DNA from 2 places in the Methylibium sp. Pch-M genome. Region 1 is predicted to be linked to the other one. Evidence: riboswitches for the same ligand, from Rfam matches in the RefSeq annotation. Region 1 holds a riboswitch; the other holds the start of a gene.
What was found. A riboswitch is a leader RNA that binds a small molecule or an ion and turns the genes downstream of it on or off. The one in region 1 is predicted to bind S-adenosylhomocysteine.
Positions count from the first base shown of each region.

Region 2: it holds a riboswitch for S-adenosylhomocysteine, as region 1 does, so the genes downstream of both, metH (methionine synthase) here and ahcY (adenosylhomocysteinase) in region 1, are expected to answer to the same signal.

Region 1 is NZ_CP029606.1:1,292,480-1,295,883, forward strand. Features, by position in the region: gene C1M51_RS06090 (metal ABC transporter ATP-binding protein) at 1-205, shown strand, start outside; gene C1M51_RS06095 (metal ABC transporter permease) at 168-1,721, shown strand; S-adenosyl-L-homocysteine riboswitch at 1,780-1,857, shown strand; gene ahcY (adenosylhomocysteinase) at 1,939-3,372, shown strand.
Region 2 is NZ_CP029606.1:2,092,031-2,095,434, forward strand. Features, by position in the region: gene C1M51_RS10080 (homocysteine S-methyltransferase family protein) at 1-327, shown strand, start outside; gene C1M51_RS10085 (hypothetical protein) at 367-906, opposite strand; S-adenosyl-L-homocysteine riboswitch at 1,012-1,112, shown strand; gene metH (methionine synthase) at 1,176-3,404, shown strand, end outside.

The sequences.
Region 1 (3,404 bases):
GCTGGTGGTGGTGGTGCACCACGACCTCGCTGCCGCGCGGGCGCAGTTCGACGCCTGCCTGCTGCTGGCGCCCGGGGCCGCGCTGTTCGGCCCGCCGGACGAGGTGTTGAAGCCGGCCGCGCTGGAGCGGGCCTACGGCCGCAGCGTGGCGGCATCGGGAGACATGCATGCCGACCTTCACTCAACTGTTCGTCGCGCCGCTTGAGTTCGGCTTCATGCGCGACGGCCTGCTCGTCGTGCTGCTGATCGGCGTGACCGCGTCGGTGCTGTCCTGCCTGCTCGTCGTGCGGCGCCAGGCCTTGATGGGGGACGCCATCTCGCACTGCGTGCTGCTCGGCGTCGCGCTCGGCTGGCTGGCCGCCAAGGAACAGGGCGTGCTGTGGGGCGCCCTCGCGGCCGGCGTGCTGTCGGGCTCGGCGATCACCTTCATCGAGCGCTCCGGCATCAAGCTCGACGCCGCGATGGGCATCGTGCTGACCGCGGCGTTCGCGCTCGGCCTGGCCATCATCAGCATCGTCAAGCCGACCGGCATCGACCTCTTCCACGTGCTGCTCGGCAACGTGCTGGGCGTCAGCGCCGCCGACCTGGAGCACACGGCGGTCGGCTGCGCGCTGGTGCTCGCGACCGTCGCGCTGCTGTTCCGCGGCCTGCAGTTCTGGAGCTTCGACCCGGTGGCAGCGCAGGTCGCGGGCCTGCCGACGCGGCTGCTGCACTATGTCTTCACCGTGCTGCTGTCGGCGACCGTGGTCGTCTCGATCCAGGCGGTGGGCATCCTGCTCGTCATCGCGATGCTGGTGACACCCGGCGCCACGGCGTGGCTGCTGACCCGCCGGCTGGCGCCGATGATGGGCGTGGCGGCCGCGATCGGCGCCTTCAGCGGGGTCGGCGGGCTCTACGGCTCCTACCACCTCGACGTGGCTTCGGGACCGGCGATCGTGCTGGTGGCCAGCGGCCTGTTCGTGCTCACGCTGCTGCTCGCCCCGCGGCGCGGCGTGCTGTGGCAGCGCTGGGCGCAGCGCCGCACGCGCAACGGCGCGATCGACGACGACCTGCTCAAGGACGCCCTGCTCGCCGAGCGCGAGGAGGGACTGGCGCTCACGACGGCGCTGCTCGGCGAGCGGCTCGGCGTGACCGCGGCGACGACGCGCCGTTCGCTCGCGCGGCTGGCACGCGGCGGGCTGCTGCTGTGGCGGGGCGATCGCATCGCGCTCACGCCCGAGGGCGAGCGCCGCGCCACCGAGCTCGTGCGCACGCTGCGCCTGCTCGAGACCTACCTGCACGATGTCGAGGCAGTGCCGATCGAGAACATCCGGGCCCAGGCCGACAAGCGCGAACACGCCTTGAGCGCCGATGCCGTCGAGGCGATGGCGCGGCTGCTCGGCGATCCGCGCACCGACCCGCACGGCCACCCGATCCCGCAGCGCGACGCAGGGCTCGAAGGCCCGCAGGTCCTGCGCCGCATCGCCGGCCAGTCGCTGGCGGCCACCATCGCCGGGCAGGGCGGACGCGTCAGCATGATCAGCGACGACCGCGCCGACCTGGTGGGCGAGATGGCGCGCCTGGGCATCCTGCCCGACGCCCACGTCACCGTGCTGGCCCACGAGCCCGACGGCCTGCGCGTGCGCATCGACCATGCCGAGCCGGCAGGCCTGTCGGCGGAGATCGCGCGGCGCGTGTTCGTGATGCCGTGGCCGCGCATCGTCGCGCAGCGCGCCGCGTGACGCCCGGGCGCCCCCTCTGCAAGCCCGGACTTGTCGCCGCCCGCGCTAGAATGCGCGCTCTTTCGAGGAGCGTTGCGACTCCCGCCCGGGAGCCAGGCTCGAAAGACATCCCCCGATGCAACGGCGCTCACCCGCAGGCCCGAAGGCCGCCGGTGAGTTGCACCCGACTCCCCTCGCGTCCCTGGCCTGTGGTCACCCGAACCACGGAGACCTGTCCATGAGCGCCGTCCTCAAGCCCGCCCCCACCCACGACCACCACGTCGCCGACCTGTCGCTCGCCGACTGGGGCCGCAAGGAAATCAAGATCGCCGAGACCGAGATGCCCGGCCTGATGGCGATCCGCCAGGAATTCGCCGCCAGCCAGCCGCTCAAGGGCGCGCGCATCACCGGCTCGCTGCACATGACGATCCAGACCGCCGTGCTGGTGGAGACGCTGCAGGCGCTGGGCGCCCAGGTGCGCTGGGCCTCGTGCAACATCTTCTCCACCCAGGATCACGCCGCCGCCGCGCTGGTGGCGGCCGGCACGCCGGTGTTCGCCTACAAGGGCGAGACGCTCGCGGACTACTGGGACTACACCCACCGCATCTTCGAGTTCGGCGCCAAGGGCAGCGAAGGCGAAGGCCCGAACATGATCCTCGACGACGGCGGCGACGCGACGCTGCTGATGCACCTGGGCCAGAAGGCCGAGAAGGACCCGTCGGTGATTTCCAAGCCCACCAGCGAAGAGGAGACCTGCCTGTTCGCCGCGATCAAGGCCAAACTGGCGCAGGACCCGACCTGGTACACGCGCAAGAGCGCCCAGATCATCGGCGTGACCGAGGAAACCACCACCGGCGTGCACCGACTGAACGAGATGAGCGCCAAGGGCACGCTGCTGTTCCGCGCGATCAACGTCAACGACTCGGTGACGAAGAGCAAGTTCGACAACCTCTATGGCTGCCGCGAGTCGCTGGTCGACAGCATCAAGCGCGCCACCGACGTGATGATCGCCGGCAAGGTGGCCTGCGTGGCCGGCTACGGCGACGTGGGCAAGGGCTCGGCGCAGGCACTGCGTGCACTGAGCGCTCAGGTGTGGGTGACCGAGATCGACCCGATCAACGCGCTGCAGGCCGCGATGGAAGGCTACAAGGTCGTGACGATGGAGTACGCCGCCGACAAGGCCGACATCTTCGTCAGCGCCACCGGCAACAAGAACGTGATCCGCTACGAGCACATGGCGGCGATGAAGGACGAGGCCATCGTCTGCAACATCGGCCACTTCGACAACGAGATCGACGTCGCCTCGCTCGAGAAGCTGAAGTGGGACGAGATCAAGCCGCAGGTCGACCACGTCGTCTTCCCGGACGGCAAGAAGATCACGCTGCTCGCCAAGGGCCGCCTCGTCAACCTGGGCTGCGCCACCGGCCACCCGAGCTTCGTGATGAGTTCGTCGTTCGCCAACCAGACCATCGCGCAGATCGAACTGTTCACCAAGAGCGCGAGCTACCAGGCCGGCAAGGTCTACGTGCTGCCCAAACACCTGGACGAGAAGGTCGCGCGCCTGCACCTGAAGAAGGTCGGCGCGATGCTGACCGAGCTGACCGACGAGCAGGCCGCGTACATCGGCGTCAGCAAGTCCGGTCCGTACAAGGCCGACACCTATAGGTATTGACACCCACCCCCGTTGGTATTGACGCCCACCCC
Region 2 (3,404 bases), 800 kb from region 1:
GCGCTCGGCGCGACGCTGATGCGGCCCTACATCGAGGAGCTGTGCAAGGCCGCACCCGATACCTTCATTTCCTGCTACCCGAACGCCGGCCTGCCCAATCCGATGAGCGACACCGGCTTCGACGAGACCCCGGCGATCACCGGCGGGCTGGTCGAGGAGTTCGCGCGGGCCGGCTTCCTGAACATCGCCGGCGGTTGCTGCGGCACCACGCCGGACCACATCGCCGAGATCGCCCGGCGCGTCAGCGCCTACCGGCCGCGCGCACGGCAGGAGCGCTGGATCAGCGAGTTGAGCGAAGAGGCCGACGGCGATCTGCAGACGGCCTGACGGCGCGCAGCCGCCGGGCCGTCGCGCACATCGGCCGCATCACTTGCCGGCCGGGCGGTCGCTGACCAGCAGTTCCAGTCCGGCGCCTTCGGCCCGGCCCAGGCCCACGATGCGCGAGATCGGCACGCCGCGGCCCACGAGGTAGTCGCGCACGCTGGCGGCGCGGTCCCGGACGGTCCGGCCCGAGGCCTTGTCGTCGGCCGGGGCGCCGATCTGCAGTTCGGTGGTCGCCGCGTGCGGCTTGAAGCCGGTCGCGAACTGGTCGAGCACCGCGGCCAGCGCCGGCTTGACGGCGGTGCGCTGCGGGTCGAAGGCATGCTTCGTCGGGACCTCGACGCGCAGACGATGGTCGCTGGTGCTGTCGACCACGACCGGCGTGCCCTTGAGCGCGTCCTTGAGACGCAGGCGCTGGGCCTCCAATGCGGGCGACAGGCCGGAGCCGAACAGGCCACCGAAGCCCGAGCTGCCGGAGCCGGGTGTGCCGGGGCCCCCCGGGCGGCTGGCGCAGCCGGCCAGAGCGAGAGCCAGGCAAAGCAGCCCGGCCGTGCAGGAAGGAGCGAAGCGAGAGAGGCGTGTCATGCCGGGCATTGCACCCGGGCCCTGCGTGCCGCACAAGGGGGACGGCCGGACTGCGGAGGGGTATTGGGTGAGGCTTTGTAAACGCGGGCGCGCGTAAAATCGCCGGTGCTCGAGGAGCGTTGCGACGGTCGCCCAAGCTTTGGGAGGACCGCCAGGCTCGGGCCGGCGGCACCGCAAGGGCTGCCCTGCAACGGCGCTCACCCCTCCGCCGACCGGCGGGCTGCGGGTGGGCCGCAGCACCGGCGCGGCGCGTCTTTCGGTGAACTGCCATGTCGACAGCTGCTGCTCCTGATTTCTCGAACGTGCCGCCGATGCGCCTGTCCGGCCTGGAGCCGGTGGCCATCGGCGAGCGCTCGCTGTTCGTCAACATCGGCGAACGCACCAACGTCACCGGCTCCAAGGCCTTCGCGCGGATGATCCTCGGCGGGCAGTTCGAGGAGGCGCTGGCCGTGGCGCGCCAGCAGGTCGAGAACGGCGCGCAGGTGATCGACATCAACATGGACGAGGCCATGCTCGACAGCAAGGCCGCGATGGAGCGCTTCCTGAAGCTCATCGCCTCCGAGCCCGAGATCGCGCGCGTGCCGATCATGATCGACAGCTCGAAGTGGGAGGTGATCGAGGCCGGGCTGAAGTGCATCCAGGGCAAGGGCATCGTCAACTCGATCTCGATGAAGGAAGGCGAGGACGCCTTCCGCCACCAGGCGAAGCTGGTGCGCCGCTACGGCGCCGCCGCCGTGGTGATGGCCTTCGACGAGAAGGGCCAGGCGGATACCTTCGCACGCAAGATCGAGATCTGCGAGCGGGCCTACCGCATCCTCGTCGACGAGGTGGGGTTCGCACCCGAGGACATCATCTTCGACCCCAACATCTTTGCCATTGCGACCGGCATCGAGGAGCACGACAACTACGCGGTCGACTTCATCGAGGCCACGCGCTGGATCAAGCAGCACCTGCCGGGCGCCAAGGTGTCGGGCGGCGTGTCCAACGTGAGCTTCAGCTTCCGCGGCAACGAGCCGGTGCGCGAGGCCATCCACACGGTCTTCCTGTACCACGCGATCCAGGCCGGCATGGACATGGGCATCGTCAACGCCGGCATGGTGGGCGTGTACGACGACCTCGATGCCGAACTGCGCGAGCGCGTCGAGGACGTGGTGCTGAACCGCAAGCCGGCGTACAAGCCAGGCGAAGCGCCGCTGTCGCCGGGCGAGCGACTGATCGAGATCGCCGAGCGCGCCAAGGGCGCGGCCAAGGACGACAGCGCCCGCCTCGCTTGGCGCGCCGGCTCCGTGAACGAGCGGCTCTCGCATGCGCTGATCCACGGCATCACCGACTTCATCGTCGTCGACACCGAGGAGGCCTGGCAGGCGATCCGGGCCGACGGCGGGCGGCCGCTGCACGTGATCGAGGGGCCGCTGATGGCCGGCATGAACGTGGTCGGCGACCTGTTCGGCCAGGGCAAGATGTTCCTGCCGCAAGTGGTGAAGAGCGCGCGCGTGATGAAGCAGGCGGTGGCGCACCTGCTGCCCTACATCGAGGAGGAGAAGAAGGCGCTGATCGACGCCGGCGGCGAGGCCAAGGCCAAGGGCAAGGTGGTGATCGCGACGGTGAAGGGCGACGTGCACGACATCGGCAAGAACATCGTCACCGTGGTGCTCCAGTGCAACAACTTCGAGGTCGTCAACATGGGCGTGATGGTCGCGTGCCAGGACATCCTCGCGAAGGCCAAGGTCGAGGGCGCCGACATCATCGGCCTGTCGGGACTGATCACGCCCAGCCTCGAGGAAATGCAGCACGTGGCCGCCGAGATGCAGCGCGACGACTACTTCCGCGTGAAGAAGATCCCGCTGCTGATCGGCGGTGCCACCTGCAGCCGGGTGCACACCGCGGTCAAGATCGCCCCCAAGTACGAAGGCCCGGTGGTCTACGTGCCCGACGCCTCGCGCAGCGTGGGCGTGTGCAGCGAGCTGCTGAGCGACGAGCGGGCCGCGAAGTACATCGAGGAACTGAAGGTCGACTACGACAAGGTGCGCCTGCAGCACGCGAACAAGAAGGCCACGCCGATGGTCTCGCTGGCCGCGGCACGGGCCAACAAGACCCCGATCGACTGGCACGGCTACGCGCCGCCGCTGCCGAAGTTCGTCGGCCGCCGCGTGTTCCGAAACTACGACCTGGCCGAGCTCGCGCAGCAGATCGACTGGGGCCCGTTCTTCCAGACCTGGGACCTGGCAGGCGCCTTCCCGCAGATCCTGCGCGACGAGGTGGTCGGCGCCGAGGCGCAGCGCGTGATGAGCGACGGCAAGCGCATGCTGCAGCGGCTGATCGAGGGCCGCTGGCTGCAGGCGCACGGCGTGATCGGCCTCTACCCGGCCAACACGGTGAACGACGACGACATCGAGATCTACACCGACGAGACGCGCCGCGAGGTGCTGATGACCTGGCACGGCCTGCGCATGCAGACCGAGCGGCCGGTGGTCGACGGGGTGAAGCGGCCGAACCGC